DNA from 3 places in the Lysinibacillus sp. NPDC097214 genome. Region 3 is predicted to be linked to each of the others. Evidence: riboswitches for the same ligand, from Rfam matches in the RefSeq annotation. Region 3 holds a riboswitch; each other region holds the start of a gene.

Region 1 (6,670 bases), on a different contig from region 3:
GGTGAAGATGAATACCCGCGATAGCAGGGGAAATACCCGCGATAGCAGTGGGAATACCCGCGGAAGAAAGGTAAATACCCGCGGAAGGAAAGCAAATACCCGCGCGAGACAAGATAATACCCACGAAACATGAAAAACAGGACATTGATCTAACAAATCATGTCCTGTTTTTTAAAATTTAGTCAATACAATGCATCGCTGCTTGTGCCTCGTGCCATGGAACGGAGTAGCCCTTGCCTTTTGCGCAAAAAATACTAGAGGATGAATATTCAGGATCGGCGTTCTTATCGTAGCCAATTTGCTCAATAATGTCTTCTGTATCGTGACACGTATCGTAGCCATCAAATTGTAGTGAGAGTACGCCTTTCCCATTGGTGTAGGCGGCAAAGGTTGTACTGTAGTTCATAAATGTTGAGACAGGGGCTCGACCGGTTACAATCGCATCATGTTCAGTTATGATGGGCGCGTCAAATGTACCGGCAGCTTGCTGAATGTCTGTCATCATGCGACCAATAAAATCACTAGGCGCTTTAAGTTTAAAGCGGTAATATGGCTCAAGTAATACATTTTCTGCTTGTTCCAGCCCTTGCCGTAATGCACGGAATGTTGCTTCACGGAAATCGCCACCTTCAGTATGTTTAATATGTGCGCGTCCCGTTAAGAGCGTGAAGCGAATATCTGTCACGGGAAAACCGGTTAACAGCCCATGATGATCGCGCTCGAATAAATGTTTTTCAATAAGTCGTTGATGCCCAACTGATAAATCATCCGCGTGGCATGTGTTGACAAATGTATTGCCGGTACCGCGTGTATTTGGCTCCATCAATAAATGGACTTCTGCGTAATGCTTTAATGGCTCAAAATGGCCATAGCCTGTCACAGTTGTGGCGATCGTTTCCATATACAAAATCTGTGGATCGCTAAATGAAATGTCTAGCGAGAAGCGTGTATGAAGCACTTCGATAAGCACCTCGAGTTGGATGACACCCATAATATGTACATGAATTTCTTGAAATTTTTCATGCCATAGCACACGTAATGAAGGTTCTTCTACTTCAAGTATGCGGAAAGTTTTTAAAACTTCCTTTATATGCTGATCGCCTTCATAGTGTACTTTTGCCTGTAAAGTCGGTACTAACTCATAGGGCTGAGGATTACTTGAATAACCGATGATATCGCCAATGTTTGATTGACTAATCCCTTTAACTGCGAAAATCTCCCCAGCCTGGACCTCTTGAGCTGTTTCATAACGGCTGCCGTTGTATAGTCGAATCTCAGTCACTTTTTCAGTAACGTCTCCAAATGAAAGTTCATCACGGACATGTAACGTTCCTTGTAAAGCCTTGATAAAAGTTAAGCGTTGATGTCCATCATGACGAATTTTAAACACCTCACCTTGAAACGGAGCATTGTTATTAAAATGTGTCTCTGTAAGGAGGGGGAGCTGTGCTAGGAACTCCTTTATCCCAATATCTTTTAAGGCAGAGCCAGTAAAACACAAAAAGGCTTTTTCCTGTTTAATCAACTTGTGTATATGAGTCATGCAGCTTGAGCTATCCAATGTCTCATTAAGAAAAGCATCGAGAAGCTGCTCATCACGTTCAGCAATCCACTCCATCATATCATTTGAAACATAGTCAGCACGGAGCGGTTCGTCTACGAATAGAACATCCGCAGAGCAATCCTTTTGAAGCTGCTCCATAACGGCTTCAACATCTGCCCCTTCGCGATCAATTTTGTTGATAAAAAAGAAGGTTGGGACGTGATATTGGCGTAAAAGTTGCCACACAGTTTCGGTATGGCCTTGTATTCCTTCGACGGCACTTACAATAATGATGGCATAATCCATTACCCGAATGGCGCGCTCCATCTCTGGGGAGAAATCGACGTGCCCAGGTGTATCGATCAATGTATATGTAACATCTCCAAGCGTCATGCGACCTTGCTCCGCAAAAATCGTTATGCCTCGCTGACGCTCCAGTTCATGATTATCTAGAAATGTGTCCTGGTGATCCACTCGCCCACGGGCTTGAATACTGTTTGTGTGAAATAGTAACTGCTCGGAAAATGTTGTTTTACCGGCATCGACGTGAGCAAGTACTCCAATTGTTACATGCATAAAAAGATCCTCGTTTCTATTGATTCATTAACAACATTGTAACAGAATTGGTATAAAAAATATTTCATATAGTGTTTATGTCGCAATAGTGTTAATATATGTATGATTGTGAATTTACTAGTCAGTCAACATTTACAACTAAATAAAAACGACGTATTGGTGCAAATGACCTTTGTCATTTGCTTAAAAGGGAAATCGGTGCAAATCCGATGCTGTCCCGCAACTGTAAATGGAGAGTCTATACAAGATGCCACTGTAGCCACGCTATGGGAAGGCGTATAGATGATGAACCTAAGCCAGGATACCTGCCAATCTATATTTTTTACTTAAACCACGAGGATGGGGATAGTGAATAGGTTGAAAAACCTTTCTTTCGCTATGCTAACCTCTTGGAAACAAGGGGGTTTTTTTATGCCCTTTTCTAGAAGCGCTAACTGGTAGCAAAGGAGTCTAAACGATTTCTTTCTATATATTTAACATCAAAGGAGAAGAGGACATGAAGAAATGGAAAAGCTTATGGCTAGTCTTTGCGATAGCATTGATAGCAATAGTGGGTGCGTGTAGTGAAAAGGACAAACCAGAATCTGCTGCTCAAGGTGAGAAAGTAGAGCCTTCACAAGCTGAAAAGACAGAATTAACGATTGAAAATAATGGAACAACACAAGTATATAAGGAAGCACCTAAAAAAGCGATTAGCTTAAATCAACATGTGACAGAAATTATGTTGGCTTTAGGTTTAGAAGATTCAATGGTAGGAACGGCATACTTAGATGACAAAATTTTCGAGCCCTTACAAGCGGCCTACGATAAAGTGCCCGTGCTAGCTAAACAGTATCCTACAAAAGAGCAGGTTATTGATGTAGAAGCAGATTTTTTATATGGTGGTTGGAAAAGCGCCTTTGGAGAGAAAGGTGTTGGTACACAGGAAGAGCTTGACACATTAGGGATTCACACTTATTTACATACAGCCTCAAGCATGACGAAACCAACTTTAGATGATATTTTCACAGATATTCGAAATATCGCAAAAATTTTCCTTGTTGAGGATCGTGGAGAAGCTTTAATTGAAAAAATGACAAAGGATGTAGAGGCTGTCCGTGCAAAATTACCGCAAGATGGAGAAGACCTGCGTGTTTTAGTGTTTGATAGTGGTGATAAAGATGTCTTCACTGCTGGACAAAACTTTATGAATGAGCTTGTTACGATGGCTGGCGGTAAAAATATTTTTAGTGATGTGGAATCAGGATGGACTACGGTGTCCAAAGAAGATGCTGTAGAACGTAATCCAGCAGTTATAGTTGTCATAGATTACGGAGAAACAACGGCGAAAGCAAAAATAAATTTCTTAAAAAATGATCCAGCCTTGAAAGAAATGGAAGCGGTCAAAAACGAACGCTTTGTGATCTTACCACTTTCCGCCGCGTCTGAAGGGTTGCGTGCTGCAGAAGCCATTCAAATTTTGGCGAAAGGCTTCTATCCCGAAAGCTTTTAAGCTACTAAATACATTGGGGGCAAGCGATTAGCTAGCTCCTTTTTCATAAGGAGAAGTATTGATGAATGCATTCCGTTCGAATATACCAGACAAAACCTTCGAAAAGCTAAACAATAATGGAGATTTTACTCGCCTTGCCATAAGCCCAGGCATTATTAATAAACATTATACCTCTGCGCAATTCCAAACAATAGCAAAGGTTGTAGGGGAAACTGGTGCCATCAAATACTCTGCCTCTTACAGTATATTATTATCAATCCCAACAGTAGATGTAGAAAAGACGATTGAGGAGCTAGAAAACGCTAGCCTATTTGTGTCAAAGCAAGGGCCGATTGTAGCGATGAAAGCATGTGATTTTTGTGATGGTGATAAGATGGAGGCAGCACCGATTACAGAAAAGCTATATCATTCATTAGAAGGAATAACTGTCCCTACAAGATTACGGGTAAACGTAAATGGCTGTGCTTCTGCTTGTTACAATGCGGTATATGATGATATTGGGCTTGTCTATCAAAAGGATAGCTTTGATGTCTATTTAGGAGCAATACCGATGGGGGCGAATGCACAAGCCGGGACTCTGTTTGCGAAAAGGGTAGGAGTGAAGCATATTGAAGTCTTTTTAAAGCGAATCATTGAGCTCTATAAGGAACATGCTCGTCCGAATGAACCCTTTTATAAATTTTACCGCAGAACAAAATGCGCTGATTATTGGAAAGACTTAATCTGACTCATTAGCATAACGTGGGCTTGATTCCCGTACCGACCAGGTGCTTTCCTAGGTGCGTCCGATAAGACGCTTCATATGATGATAAAAAGCTAGAAGTGGATTATCATCAGTATATCGATTTGCCTTAATAGAGAAAAGAGAGATTTTTACATCATAAAAACGCAAGAAATCATTGTTTTTAAAATTGATTTCTTGCGCTTTTTAGGTTTTGATAATTTTTGTCCCAGCCTATAACAAAAAAACATTGTTGAGTTGTTTGGTTTTCGTAGAGCTGTTAAAAATTCATATGTAATATAACATCGCTCCAAAAAAGTCTATAGGTAAAAACAAATTTTCCTAAAAAAGAGGAATAATACTTAGGGTGTCGAAATATTGTATTACGTAACGAAATTTTCTCACAAAGGGGATAGGGTAATTATGACATTGAAACAAGGGATGAAACCAGAAGATCTATATCAATTAAAATCAGTGGCAGATCCACAAGTATCACCTGATGGAACAGAAGTTGTGTATGTAGAGACTCATATTGATGAGAAGAAAAAGGACTATGTTTCTAATTTATTTTACATAAACTTAAATGATAAAAAACCGCAACAATGGACATTTGGTGAAGATAAAACGAATTCACCTGTTTGGTCTCCAGATGGCAGTAAAATCGCGTTTGTGTCAACGAGAAATGGCATGCCACAAATTTTTGTTCTTTCTAAAGCAGGTGGGGAAGCGAAACAAGTTACCAATTGTAAAAACGGTGCGTCATCGCCTACTTGGTCTCCTTGTGGAGAGAAAATCGCCTTCTCTATCAAGCTTGGTAAAGATGAAAACATCGATGATAAAGCTGAAAAGAATCAAAAAGAAGACAAAGAGCTAAAACCACTTGAAATAGAGAAGATGAAACATAAATCAGATGCAGCTGGATTTATAGATATGGAGCAATTTTATCAAATTGCGATCGTTCATCTTGAATCAGGAGAATTAGAGCTAGTGACGGAAGGGAAACATAATTTACAGCTTGGTACATGGTCTCCGAACGGTAAATATCTTTCGTACATTGCGGACTTAACAGAGGACCTAGACTTTTCCTTCATAAGTGATATTTACCTATTAGATCTAGAAACGAAACATGGTCGCAAGCTAACAGAAGGGGCAGGGGTGTTCTATCAAACTTCATGGTCTCCGAACAGCCGCTTCATAGCTTATGTTGGAAGTGGAAGAGAATTTGAAAATGCAACACATGCAAAGTTATGGATTTATGATTTGAACAATAACAATAAGACATGTGTAACGAGTGAATTTGACGCGCCTGTCGGTGATTTTGTTGTCGGCGATTTCCTTCAAGGTGTTGTTGCTCCGTGTGTCCAATGGTTGGAGGATAATAAAAGCTTTTACTTCCAAGTGACAGATCGCGGCAATACAGCTATTTATTTTGGCAATCTATCGGGAGAATTATATCCAGCTATTCATGATGATCAGTATGTATATGGTTTTTCGCTTGATGATAAAAATGATAGAGCGGTAGTCGCAATTAGCACGACTACAAACCCTGGTGATCTATTTTACGTAAATTTAAATACGGGTGAAAAGGAACAGCTTACTACAGTTAATGAAGAATTTTTAAAGACGAGAGCATTATCTGTTCCAGAAGCAATTGAATATGAAGGGGCAGATGGCTGGAAAGTAAGCGGCTGGATGATGAAGCCAATCGGATATGAGGAAGGGGAAAAATATCCACTTATTCTTGAAATCCATGGTGGTCCGCACGCAATGTATGCCAATTCCTATTTTAACGAATTCCAAATTCTTGCTGCTCAAGGCTTTGCGGTTTTGTATACGAATCCTCGTGGAAGTCATGGATATGGTCAAAAATTTGTGGATGCAGTCCGTGGCGATTATGGCGGCAATGATTATTATGATCTAATGGCTGCTGTTGATTATGCATTGGAGCAATTTGATTTTATTGACCAAAAACGTCTCGGTGTTACAGGTGGAAGCTATGGGGGCTTCATGACAAACTGGATTGTCGGACAGACAAATCGCTTTAAAGCAGCCGTTACGCAACGATGCATTTCTAACTGGATAAGTTTTTATGGCGTAAGTGATATCGGCTATTACTTTACAGACTGGCAAATCCAAGCGGGACTAAACGATATAGAGAAGCTATGGCAACATTCACCACTTAAGTATGTGGACAATGTGGAGACGCCATTGTTAATTTTACACAGTGAAAAAGACTATCGCTGCCCGATTGAGCAAGCAGAGCAATTGTTTATCGCCTTAAAACACCGTAAAAAAGAAACAAAATTTGTGCGCTTCCCTGAAGCCAATCACGAACTTT
Region 2 (6,670 bases), on a different contig from region 3:
TCCGTCTGCATACGCATAAGATAAATGTGTTAATTCAAAGTATAAGTCTGTCATTAGAAAAAACCTCCATAAATGATGAGGAGTATAAAAATCGCAGCAATACCTAACCAATTTTTCGTGTTATAGCTGGCCTTTTCCTGCCAATAAACGGTTTCGCCACCACGTGCTTCCATCGCGTTGGTTAGCTCACGACTTCGTTGGAACATCTCGACAAATAAAGCAGCAATCAGCATTGAGACCGAGCGAAGCCACTGCATAGGGGAGCTGTATCCTAGACGTGCCTGCTGCGCAAGATGAATTTTTTGCATACTGTCTAAAAAGATAAAAATAAAACGATACGTTAGTTCTAGTAGCTCTACGAATAAAATGGGCAGTCGCCATTGTCGCAAGACGTAACAAATAGATTGGACTGATGTTGTGAGAATTAAAAAGTACAAACAGCTAATGCTACCAAGGACGATGAAAAAAAGCTGTTGCGCTGTCGCTAAGCTCGCACTGCCAACAAATATTGTCCAATGATGAAGGGAAAATGACCAAATAGTTGAAGGTAGCGTACTTGTTGCTGGCGCTATAGAAATTAAAATGGATACTAGACTCGATAGTAAAAAAAATCCAGGTAGCAATAGCAATTTTGCGTAATATTTAGCAGGGATTTTTGCACCTAAAATGATAAAAGCACTCATCACAATAAATGTAATGAGTGAAATTCGTTCATCTCTTATGATAAGCGACAATAGAAGAAGCCCAAGGGATAACGTCATTTTTTCTAGCGGATGAACAGACGCTAGTTTATTCATATAAGCATACTTATCAATGAGTAACATCGCTTAACCCTCTTTATGTTTACCGCGCATTAAGCCGATGAAATAGCCGATAAATCCGGCTCCAATAGCAGCTTGTAGTGCAAATAATAAACTTTCAATTTCACCACTTGGTGGCTCCCATAAACTTTCAAACCATGGCTCGTAGCTAGCATCTATTTCACCAATTGCTGCCTCCGCTTCACCATCAGCACCTTCAAAATCTGCGCCTTTTTGAATGAAGAGGGGAATGATTGCTAACAACACAACAACTGCTAAGAGCAATAAATTTTTTTTCATGTTAGTGAGCCTCCTTTGCTGAGAAAACACGTAAAGCCTTTAATTCACTCACATTATATTTTTTCAAGAAGTTCATAACAATCACTGTTAAAATGCCTTCACTAACAGCAAGAGGAATTTGTGTTAATGCAAAAATGCCAGCAAACTTTGTGAATGAAGCCATAAAGCCTCCGACCTCAGAAGGGAAGGCAAGAGCTAATTGTACAGAAGTGACAATATACGTACCTAAGTCACCAAGCATTGCTGCTAAAAAGACTGCTACTGAAAACGACAGTCCCATTTTTTGTGAGCCCTTAAATACATAGTAAGCGATAATAGGGCCCATAATGGCCATGGAAAAGGTGTTTGCTCCTAATGTTGTAAGCCCACCATGTGCCAAAAGTAAAGATTGGAATAATAATACGATTGTCCCGATAACACTCATCGCTAATGGTCCAAAAAGAACTGTCCCAAGTCCAACCCCTGTCGGATGCGAACAACTACCCGTTACAGAAGGGATTTTTAAGGCTGATAGCACAAAGGCAAAGGCACCCGATAGTCCTAATATCATTTTTGTTTCAGGATTTTCATCAATGGTTTTACGAATAGAACGTAATCCTAAAATAATAAAAGGAATCGATACGACCCACCAAAAAATCGCCCATTCGATTGGCAAAAAGCCCTCCATAATATGCATCGCAAATGCACGATCTGGCACGAATAAAAATGCCAATAAGAAATAACTAAGCTTCCAACCTGAGAATTTCAAAAATCTCTCCTCCTCACATTAAAATTTTTCGAATTAGTATGCGAACAAAACCAATTTCGCCTTGGCGTAATTGCGTCCGGATTTTGAATTGTGCATGCACAATTCATTCCTTTCAAAATCCGTGACATCCGCCGGAGGCTTTTTTTCATTCAGTAGGTGTTTTAGCCCAATTGGAACCATATCTGTACTCATCTACCACCTTGAGATGGAGTCTATTCTGAATGAAAAAAAACACTTTTCCGAAATTGGAAAAGTGCATAGCTTAAAAATGCAAATAAAATTCTAATCTGCTCAGCCGCACACCCATCCTCGTAGGTTGAAACGATCACATATTTTTCGGCAGGTCTCCTGGCTTTAGTTCAACGTTTTATAGGCCTTCCCATCCTTTGGACAGTGACATTATCTATAAAACTCCCTAGTACAGTGGCGGGACCGCGCCGGACTTAAACCGGCTTCCCTTTTAAGCGAAATGATGAACAATTCGCACCGAAAAAAGATAAAGTTGTGAGATTTCACGACAAAGTGTAACATGAATTTCCATATATATGCTATACTTTTTTGTGAAAAGATTTTAAATTGAGTGTCTATGTCGAAAATTTAGATAAATAGAATAATAATGTCATATTTTCTATAAAAATTTAATGAAAATGTCACAATTTAAGAAAGAAATATTGAAATTTTAAAAAAATAAGCTATGATAGAAACAGTTTTTAAATTTTAATCACAATCAATTATGCCTCGGCATAATTGCGTCCGGAATCGGCTTTGTGCTTGCACAAAGAACTATTTTCCGATTTCTTGACATCCGCCGGAGGCTTTAACTTCTTTCAGGGGATGTTTGGACACTTGATGAAGAATAACTTAAACTCGCATTCATCTCACCACCATATAGGTGGGAGATTTGCTGAAAGAAGTTAAAACAATAAATTCATATAAAACATCCATAAGTGCTTGAATATTTTCAAGATAATAGGGAAATCGGTGAGAGTCCGATACAGCCCCCGCTACTGTAATAGCTGATGAAATCGCGGATGCCACTAGTGAAAACTAGGAAGGCGCGAAAGTAAAAGGAAGCTTAAGTCAGGAAACCTGCTTATGTGATGATGCATGCAAACTTTTCGGAGGGAGAAGTTGAAGCGAAAGCGAGTACATATCTTTATTCGTTTTTTTTGGCTTCTACAAACCTTTACTCTTCGTCTAGAGTGAAGGTTTTTCTTTTTCCTAAAAGCAAATGAGGGGAGAAAATTTATGACAACTTGGAATTTAGAGGGGATGAAAACACATCTTTTTATATGCAATGGTAGTAGCTGTATGAAAAAAGATGCTGAGGACATTACTCAGGCAATTCGTGATGAAATACAGTTACTGGAACTTGATAAGGAAATACATACGACAAGAACTCGCTGTAACGGCAGGTGTAAGGATGCTTGTGTTGTCATTGCTTATCCTCAGGGGAATTGGTACCGTGTTCCGACAACTGAGCATGGGAGAGCACTTGTACAAGATTTAAATCATGAATCGTTACTAAATGAACATGTCTTTACTTTACGTGAAGGTTCGTTACAGCGTACAGCACAAACAACAGCCATTAAAGGTATTGAAAAGGTGAAAGAGGGGTAACAAAATGGCGCAAAAAGGGAAGATTTTCGTAGTTGGCTTTGGCCCTGGAGACTTTAAACATATTACGACTCGTGCTGTAGAGGCACTCCAACAAAGTCATATGATCATTGGTTATAAAACCTATGTTGAGCTTATTCAGGATTTAGTTAGTGCAAAGTCGATTATTAGCACTGGTATGACAGAGGAAGTTTCACGTGCACAAGAAGCGGTACGTCAAGCAGAGGCTGGAAGTATCGTATCGGTTATTTCCAGCGGTGATGCCGGTGTTTATGGAATGGCCGGATTAGTGTATGAGGTATTAATAGAGCTTGGCTGGACAGAAGCCACTGGTATCGAGGTAGAAATTGTTCCAGGTATTTCTGCTATTAATTCGTGTGCAAGTTTACTAGGTGCTCCAATTATGCATGACGCCTGTACCATTAGTTTAAGTGACCACTTAACTCCTTGGAATTTAATTGCAAAGCGAGTAGAAGCAGCGGCGATGGCGGATTTTGTGATTGCACTTTATAACCCAAAAAGTGGACGTCGTACGAGACAAATCGTAGAGGCACAACGAATTTTATTAGAATATCGTTCGCCAGATACACCGGTTGGTCTTGTGAAAAGCGCGTATCGTGATCGTCAGGAAATTACGATGACGACTTTAGCAGAAATGCTCGAACATGATATCGGCATGTTAACAACCGTTATTATCGGGAATTCGACAACATTTTTCTACGACAATAAAATGATCACACCACGTGGTTATCAGCGCAAATATACACTTGGTGAAGAAAAACAGCCGTTACGACCACATCAACGACTGAAGGAAGAAAATGAACCATGGGCCATGAATCAGGAAACAGGGGTAGCGCGGAATGATTTTGCAACAGATCCCAACGCGAATCGTATAAAACCCAGTTTAGCCATAACACCAGAACCAAAGCTTAAAAAATCATCACTTGAATTGGCAACAGCAGCTCTGGCAATGGTGAAGGGAACGAGCGCTGTGAAGAGTTCACCTAAGCTTGTTCAACAAAAAATCGAATCCATTTTTGAATTAGCTGTTAGTCCAGGGGTAGCCAATAAGTTTTTTACTCCTCAACAAATGATGACATTAGCTGAGGTAGTTGGTGAAGAAGGAACGATGGAGTATACACCTGACCATCAAATTCATTTGAAAATTCCAACGTCTGAGCCTGAAGTAATTACAGCAAAGCTTCGTGAAGTGGGCTTTTTACTAACACCAATTGGTGACGTACTGTCGTTAAAGGCTTGTGATTTCTGCTACGGAGAAAAAACCGATTCGATTCCATATGCGGAAGAGATTCAAGAAAAGCTTGGTGGCATGTCGTTACCGAAAACATTAAATATTGGCTTTAATGGCTGTGGAATGGCGTGTTATCGAGCGGTATTTGATGATATTGGCATTGTTTATCGTAAAAGTAAATTTGATGTTTTTATTGGTGCCAAGCCGGTTGGTCGAACAGCACATGCGGCTCAGCCTGTTGTGGAGGGATTAGAACCAGAACAGCTAATACCGCTTATTACCGACATTATCGAAGAATATAAAGCAAATGCACATCCAAATGAACGTTTGTTTAAATACTTCAAGCGTGTGAAAAAGATCTTACATTTTACGTATCAGGATATGTCTTCAAAAATAAAAGTAGAGCCAGCTCCATGCGGCGACTAGTGAGGGGTAATGAGATGAAAGCAATTTTATTTGTCGGCCACGGGAGCCGTTTAGAAGCAGGAAATGAAGAGGTGCGTACGTTTATCGAGCAAATGAAACCTCGCGTTGATGAGAGTTTTTTAGTAGAAACATGTTTTTTAGAGTTTGCCTCGCCGAACATTGAAGAAGGTATTACGAACTGTGTGAAAAAGGGTGCTACAGAGGTGCATGTTATTCCGATTATCCTTCTTCATGCTGGGCATTCAAAAATGCATATTCCAGCAGAAATTGAACATGCGCGTGAGCATTATCCAAATATTACGTTCACATATGGTCAAACAATCGGTATTCATGAAGAAATATTCGCTATTTTAGAAGATCGTTTAGCAGAAATCGGCTTTAATGCTGAAGAAGAACATGCGGATACTGCCGTTTTATTAATTGCACGAGGCGGCAGTGACCCGTATGCAAATGGTGATTTCTATAAAATTACACGCCTTTTATGGGAAAAACTCCCTGTGCAATATGTGGAAAGCGCCTTTATGGGTGTCACAGATCCTCGTGTTGAAGAAGGAATTGAGCGCTGTGTGAAGCTTGGTGCTAAGAAAATCATTATGCTACCTTACTTTTTATTTACAGGTATCCTAATGGAACGAATGAATGGTATGTGTATGCAATTTACCGAAAAATATCCTGATTGTGATATTCAAATTGCCAACTATTTTGGCTATCATGAGCGTTTACAAAATGTGCTTTTAGAGCGTATTGAGCAAGCTGTGAATGGCACATCAACAGGTATGCAAGATTTAGAAAATTATCGTGCATATGCGGCAGTGCATGGACATGCGCATCATCATCACCACCATGACCACGATCATGGAAATGACCACCATCATCACGACCACGACCATCACCATGAAGAGGAGCCAGTGAAATGATTTTCATGTTAGCTGGGACGAGCGATGCAAGGAATTTAGCACTTGAATTACAGTCAGCAGGTTACGCTGTGACAGCAACGGTCGTTACTGATTCAGCAGCGTCAAGCCTTGCAGAAGTGGGGCTACCACATTTAGTCGGTCGATTAACGGCTGAGGAAATGGCGACGATTATTACGGAGCAAGGATACCGTTTAGTTGTAGATGCCTCTCATCCATTTGCTGAAGAAGCTTCAAAAAATGCGATGGCAGCAGCAGAGCAAGCAAATGTACCGTATATTCGCTATGAACGTGCCCACGAGCATTATGCACATTCACTTATTACAGTTGTGAAAGATTACGAGGAGGCTGCCCACTTAGCAGCTGAAAAACGTGGTGTTATCATGCTAACGACGGGCAGTAAAACGCTAGCGACCTTTACAAAGGTGTTACATGGCTTAGAAAATACACGAGTGATCGCGCGCATGCTTCCTCGACTCGATAATATGGAAAAATGTGAAGCACTTGGTGTGGCACAAAGAGATATTGTTGCCATACAGGGACCGTTTTCAAAGGAATTAAACGAAGCATTGTTTCGTCAATATGATGTGACATTGATGATTACGAAAGAAAG
Region 3 (6,670 bases):
CAGCGATTACGCTATTTTTCTTATTTCCACATCGACTCATTCAGCATTGGCATCGCTGGGGTAATTTCACCGATGCTATTGGATTATCAGCATTTGCGATTCAAGGTGCCCTTTATGCTGTGAAGCTCGACATGCCTATTAGCGCGGTTATTGTAGCTGCTGTCTTAACAGGTTCAGGTGGTGGAATTGTCCGCGATTTATTAGCTAGACGACAACCATTAGTCCTCCGTGATGAAATCTATGGTGTTTGGGCAGCACTAGCCGGGCTTATTATAGGACTTCAACTATTTTCAGGCGATATCTTTTTATATATATTATTTGGTGTGATTATCGTACTAAGAATACTTTCATATATGAAAAAATGGCGTTTACCGTTACGGAAGTTGAATCGAGCATAGCTTTCTTTCCTTACAGCGTTGTATAAAAACAAGCCCAAATAACTTGATTTGAGCTTGTTTTTAATTTTATACCTGTTGTTACTCTTCTATCCCTATATGTCTTATTCACTCATTATAAATAACCATTTTTTACCATAATTTTACTACTTTGCAGAGTGCATCCATGACAGCAATAATAGGCACCGAATGTAAACATTGAGCTGTATCTAAAAATTACTTTTTCAACAGCAGCATAGCTTCCTCTAATGTAGCCATGTTTTTCATCATAGAGCTTGCTGCATCCAAAATAGGAAAGGCTAAAGCTGCACCAGATCCCTCTCCTAATCGCATATTCATCTGTAGCATAGGTTCAATTCCAAGCATTTCAGCGGCGATTTTTGCGCCTGGTTCTTCAGAGGCATGAGAAGGAATGATATAGTCTTTTACGTTTGGCTCGAGTTCGTACGCAATAAGAGCAGCAATAGTAGAAATAAATCCATCAATAACAACAGGTTTGCGATGTGCAGCAGCAGCAAGTATCACCCCAGCCATAGCACCTATTTCTAACCCTCCGACTTTTGCAAGAATATCAATAGCATCATGACGATTTGGTTTGTTTAATGCAATAGCATTGTGAATGACCTCTACTTTATGTAATATCCCCCCTGGTCCAACACCTGCGCCGAAGCCTGTCACTTCATTCGGATGACAATCGCGAAGAACCGATAATATAGCAGCACTCGGTGTTGTATTACCAATCCCCATTTCACCTGTCCCGAGTACATTTATCCCATTTTTGATTTCTTCCGTAGCTACTTCAATTCCTACTTCAATGGATTGAATGGCTTCTTCCCTTGACATAGCAGGACCTTTTGCCATATTGTCCGTTCCGTATTTAATTTTTTTAATAATGACACCAGCATCATGTGGAATATCCTCTTTTACGCCAACGTCTACTGTGACAACTTTTGCATCTGTGATTTTTGCGATAGCACAGACACCCGTTCCTCCTCTAGGGAAATTTAACGTTTGAAAGACCGTCACATTTTGTGGATTTGATGTTACCCCTTCCTCACAAACACCATGATCTGCTGCACAGACAATAATTGCTTTCTTATCTATCGTAGGAAATAGTTCACCTGTAATACCGGATAGTTGCACAGCTAGAGCCTCCAACTTCCCTAAGCTACTAGGTGGCTTGCAAAGTGCATCTATGCGTTCCCTTGCCTGCTCCATCATTTTGTGGTCAGCGCTTTGAATGTTTTGAATCGTTTGTTGTAATAATTGCATGAAAATTTCCCCTTTCTGTTTTGCCCTTGTTACTCGAAGAATGATTTAGAGAAAAAAATAAAAAGCCTGTAGTTTATTCCATAACAAATAAACTACAGACTTTTCCATCGTCTATATAATACGAAGCAGATAGGCAGGTCTCCTGGCTCAATTTCAACATTTCATAGAACCTTCCCAGAACGATGCTAGTGGCATTCTCTATGAAACTCCCTTTTACAGTGGTGGGACCGCTAAAGCTTTTCACTTTATTCCCTATTCTCCCGCAATGGGCACCTAATGCTTTTATGCAATTATTTTAAATTTACGACAAAGTGATTTTTGTGTCAATATTTTGTTTTTTTAGAAAGCATTAAAATAAAGTTAATACACTCGGAGTGTGTCCGACATTATAATCTAGAAAAGCTCCCTAATAGCCAAATAAAAAAGACTTTTGGGAGCATCTTGTTCGTTTATTACTGAGATACTGGTTTTGTTTTATCGATTTCACTCAGACATGTTGCACCGAGCAAAAGAATAGCGCCGATTATTTGTAGAGGCGTCATTTTTTCTCCTAAAATCATCGTTGAAATCACTAATGATGTCAGTGGATCAATATAGCTTAAAATAGCTATGCTTTGGCCTTTTAGATGACGCATTCCGAAAAAGAATAGATAGAAGCCGATCCCAGCATGGACAATGCCCAATGCAATAAGTAAACTAATTGATTTTATATCGATTTGCATGACTTGAAACCCATTGGTCCCCAAAAGATAAAGTGCAAGGAATAACGCTGCTAAAGCAAGCTGAATAATCGTATTATCTGGCTCTTTTAATCCATGAATATACTTATTCGTAAATGTTACTACTGTATAGAAACAAGCTGCAATAAGCCCATATACAATACCTATATAATGTAAGCTCGTTTCGGTAGTTTGACTTTGGACGATAAAATACAGTCCTACTAGAGCCACACAAACATAAAAAATTTTCCTTGCAACTATTTTCTCTTTCAAAACGATAGGTGATAAACAAATGACTAGTACTGGTGCCAAATAGTAACTTAGCGCTGCATTTGCGATGGTTGTTTCCTTGTACGCTTGGAAAAGAAAAATCCAATTCCCGCATAAGGCAAAACTCGAAAGTAGCAATGGCCATTTATTTTGCAAAATAGTTGTTTTCGTAAACCTTTCTTTTTTACAAAGGAAAATCAACAGTAAAAAACAAGAGCCAATTAGACTCATCCAAAAGGCAATTTCACTTGAAGGCAACTTAATGTATTTTGCAAAAACACCGACAGCTCCAAAAATAATCATTGATACAATAAAAGATAGTTTTCCGCTCATTTCTAATTCCTACTTTCTACATGTATATAGTTTCCGATATACAGTAGAATCTATTGAGAATTAGCAAGCTTTTAATGAATGCCTAAACAGTAGATTCTACTGTAAAGACATTGTTGGGGGTGCAATCGTTCGATACATACTTATCCCTCCTTAACGGATTTAATTGTAACATATTTCTGAATATTCATGCGTAAGAATATTAATGCTAGATGCTATCTTTTGATAAGTGCCGAAACGATAAAAATTATCGAAAACTGGCATGCTAGATAAGTTTGGGAATTAATAAAATCTAAGGTAGGACAAAATTAAAAAGGTAGGCGAAGAGACGATGGATACAAAAGAACTAAGAACCGCAATTGCTGAAACATGTAAAAAATATGATAGCCTATATGCTCAACTAGTAAAACCGATAAACCAAATATTAATTAATGTAGACGCTTCAATAAGTGAAGATACAGCGAATAAAATCATTGAAAACCTAAAGTTATTTCACAGTGGAGATAAAAACATTACTGAATGTCACTTCGATGAGAGCGAAAACTTCTTAAAGAAAGGTATAGAACTTCTTCAGAAAGGTGATCTTGCGAATGGCGCATTACAAGTTTACGGTGCCGGTTTAAACTTTGCCAGTTATAATCTAAAGATCCGTGAGCTAAAAAATGAAAATCCATACAGTAATTTCGAAAAAAATTTTAGCCTTATCATGGACTCACTAAAACAATAAGCACAAGAAAAAAAGAAAGAGCGAATATTGAAAGGCTCTTTCTTTTTTAAGTATGTCATTATTTAAATTCTAACTCTCCATCATAAGCAAGCATGCCGCCTTCAAGGTTTGTTACGTCAAAGCCTTGAGCTTCTAGGTATGCACAAGCATTTGCTGAACGACCGCCTGCCTTACAAACAATAATGTATGGCTTAGAAGCATCCAAATCACCTAAGCGCTCAGGGATTGTCCCAAGGGCAATGTGCTGAGCACCAGGAATCATCCCATGTGCTACTTCATCCTCTTCACGAACATCAATAATGTACAGGTCTTCGTTAGTATCTAATAGTTCTACTATTTCTGTTGTATCCATAGATTTCATATGTGTAATCCTCCAATATGTCAATTTCCTCTTACATTATAGCCTGAAGGCAAAAAAACAGCTAGTGTCAAGAACACTAACTGTTTTACTCTATTCATCTGTTTCTAAAAAATCCACTTGCTTTACTGGAACAAATGTAGAAATAGCGTGTTTGTAAATAAGGTGTTGTTTGCTATCAGCATCAAGTAACAATACTGTAAAGTTATCATAGGATTTCACAGTACCTTTTAGCTGAAATCCGTTTAACAAAAACACAGTTACAAAAACATTATTTTTACGTAAATGGTTTAAGAATGTATCTTGCAAGTTAATTGATTTCATCAAATATGCCTCCCTATACTCTCTCCCTACCTCTTCATTCCTATAGTAGCATGTTCTACCAATTTATCAATTAGTAATTTTTAGAAATTAATTAAAATTTTTCGTCAGTATTAACAAAATATACATCCATTTTGTTTCGGAAGTATGTTAGCTGTCTCTTCGCATAGCGGCGGGAATTTTGCTTTAAGCTGTCAATGGCTTCTTCTAAAGAGCATTTTCCATCTAGGTAATCGTATAATTCTTTGTAGCCGATTGCTTGGATTGACTGCACACCACGAATATTTTGCTGCCATAAGCCCTTTACTTCTTCTAAAAGCCCTTTTTCCATCATTATATCAACACGACGGTTAATACGATCATAGAGCACTTCACGTGACATATTTTGCCCAAGCCCTAATATCACATGATTGTACAGTGGAACCTCTCCACGATTGTGTGCTTCGGATGCCTTTGAAACGCCACTAAGCTCAATCATCTCTAACGCACGTATGACACGGCGAGTATTATTTGGATGAATTGTCTCCGCTGTTTGTGGATCAAGTTTTTTCAGCTTAGCATGCATCGCCTCTGGACCTAATTTTTCCAGCTCTTCATAATAGGCTTTCCGTGCCTCCTCATCTACCTGCTCCTCAGTAAATTGGAAATCAAAGAGTACTGCCTGCACATATAAACCTGAGCCCCCTACAATAATCGGTAGCTTGCCACGCGTTTGAATTTCCGCAATTTTAGCTCGCACTAATTTTTGATAGTCTGCTACTGAAAAGGACTCAGTTGGCTCTTTGAAGCTCAGTAAATGATGGGGTACACCTTCCATCTCTTCCTCTGTAATTTTCGCTGTACCAATATCTAAGTCTCGATAGATTTGCATGGAGTCACCGTTGATGATTTCGCCATTATATTTTTTTGCTAACTCAATGCTTAGTGCTGTTTTCCCAGATGCAGTAGGCCCTACGATTGCTACGACCTCTGCCTGTTGTATGTTATCTTGTATCATATTTTTCTAACCACCGTAATAAAACTTGATAGACTGCTTCTCGATTATCCTCGTTTAGGATTTCATGGCGCTTATCCTCAAATAGGTAAACCGTCACGTCCTGTATGCCCGCTTTTGTAAATTGTTCTGCAACAGCGTATACACCTTGCCCTTGTTCTCCGACTGGATCCTTGCTACCACTTATCAATAATATAGGTAAGTCTTTCTTTACTTTTGCTATCTCACTTTTTCGATTTAACGACATAAAACCTGTTGTTAAATCGACAAAAAATTGATTTGTTGGGATAAAGCCGCAATACGGATCATCTATATATTTACCCACTTCGTCCTCTACTGAACAAATCCAATCATAAGCAGTCTTCGAATTCGGGAACTGTTTATTAAAGCTACCAAAGCTTAGCTTATTTAGCAACTTACTCTCCGTCTCTTTACCAAGCTGTTTGGCTAATACTTTTGCAACTAAATTCCCCATCGTATGCAATGCTGTAACATTCCCTGTTCCACAAAGAATCACATGATCCACTTGATCGCTGTACAATTGTATATATCTTCTAGTAATGAACGATCCCATACTATGACCAAATATAATTAATGGTACATCTGAAAATTGTTCATGCAATAATGTGACTACTTCATGCGCATCCTCTACGACACGATCAAACCCATTTTGTTCAGCAAAAAAACCTAATGTGCCATTATAGGCTGCTGTTTCTCCATGCCCTCGGTGATCATGCATTGTCACCGCATAACCCGCTTCGTTTAGGCTATTTGCAAATTTAACATAACGTCCACTATGCTCCGCCATACCGTGCAATATATGAATATGACCAATACATGGCTTCGCTGGCTTTAATGTTCGAGTAAACAAAAAATGGCCATCTGACATCTCAATATAACGCGCCATTGCTTACACTCCTTCCTCTGCAAAATTTGTTGCATCTAAAATTGCTTGCTCTAGTTGAGCTACATACGTATTTCTTTGTGAGTCTGTATAGTGAAAATGTTGTTGCATAACTTGAATAACCTGCTGTTTATAACGTTTTACTGCATCAATATCAAAGTATAACAGGCCTGTTCGACGAATAAAGAAATCACTTGGTGTGTACACCATTTCCGCTTCTATGCCATAAAGTAGCATGGCATGTAAAACCAAAGGCATCGTACTTCCATGCTCATGTAAATATTTCACCTGGTTATATAATGCGTCAACATTTGTCCCATATTTTTGTACAAGCTGTTTTGCTTCATCATAATTAAGGCCATACTGAACACCCTCTTTAG

What was found. Region 3 has a riboswitch for cobalamin ahead of cobT (nicotinate-nucleotide--dimethylbenzimidazole phosphoribosyltransferase). Riboswitches for the same ligand answer to the same signal wherever they lie in the genome.
Region 1: linked by a shared signal. The riboswitch ahead of ACQKMI_RS19555 (ABC transporter substrate-binding protein) and the one ahead of cobT (nicotinate-nucleotide--dimethylbenzimidazole phosphoribosyltransferase) in region 3 are both predicted to bind cobalamin.
Region 2: linked by a shared signal. The riboswitch ahead of ACQKMI_RS12965 (energy-coupling factor ABC transporter permease) and the one ahead of cobT (nicotinate-nucleotide--dimethylbenzimidazole phosphoribosyltransferase) in region 3 are both predicted to bind cobalamin.

The regions. Positions count from the first base shown of each region.
Region 1 covers NZ_JBNNSS010000009.1:175,242-181,911, forward strand. The annotation lists gene ACQKMI_RS19550 (GTP-binding protein) at 179-2,119, opposite strand; cobalamin riboswitch at 2,260-2,446, shown strand; gene ACQKMI_RS19555 (ABC transporter substrate-binding protein) at 2,616-3,611, shown strand; gene ACQKMI_RS19560 (precorrin-3B methylase) at 3,673-4,338, shown strand; gene ACQKMI_RS19565 (S9 family peptidase) at 4,756-6,670, shown strand, end outside.
Region 2 covers NZ_JBNNSS010000005.1:87,028-93,697, forward strand. The annotation lists gene ACQKMI_RS12950 (energy-coupling factor ABC transporter ATP-binding protein) at 1-54, opposite strand, end outside; gene cbiQ (cobalt ECF transporter T component CbiQ) at 54-824, opposite strand; gene ACQKMI_RS12960 (energy-coupling factor ABC transporter substrate-binding protein) at 828-1,100, opposite strand; gene ACQKMI_RS12965 (energy-coupling factor ABC transporter permease) at 1,102-1,848, opposite strand; cobalamin riboswitch at 2,170-2,354, opposite strand; cobalamin riboswitch at 2,777-2,960, shown strand; gene ACQKMI_RS12970 ((2Fe-2S) ferredoxin domain-containing protein) at 3,097-3,468, shown strand; gene cobJ (precorrin-3B C(17)-methyltransferase) at 3,473-5,143, shown strand; gene ACQKMI_RS12980 (sirohydrochlorin chelatase) at 5,158-6,060, shown strand; gene cobK (precorrin-6A reductase) at 6,057-6,670, shown strand, end outside.
Region 3 covers NZ_JBNNSS010000003.1:448,095-454,764, reverse strand. The annotation lists gene ACQKMI_RS09365 (trimeric intracellular cation channel family protein) at 1-398, shown strand, start outside; gene cobT (nicotinate-nucleotide--dimethylbenzimidazole phosphoribosyltransferase) at 612-1,667, opposite strand; cobalamin riboswitch at 1,783-1,959, opposite strand; gene ACQKMI_RS09355 (DMT family transporter) at 2,120-2,989, opposite strand; gene ACQKMI_RS09350 (hypothetical protein) at 3,318-3,713, shown strand; gene ACQKMI_RS09345 (rhodanese-like domain-containing protein) at 3,772-4,074, opposite strand; gene hfq (RNA chaperone Hfq) at 4,165-4,395, opposite strand; gene miaA (tRNA (adenosine(37)-N6)-dimethylallyltransferase MiaA) at 4,487-5,389, opposite strand; gene ACQKMI_RS09330 (alpha/beta hydrolase) at 5,376-6,293, opposite strand; gene ACQKMI_RS09325 (glycerol-3-phosphate dehydrogenase/oxidase) at 6,297-6,670, opposite strand, start outside.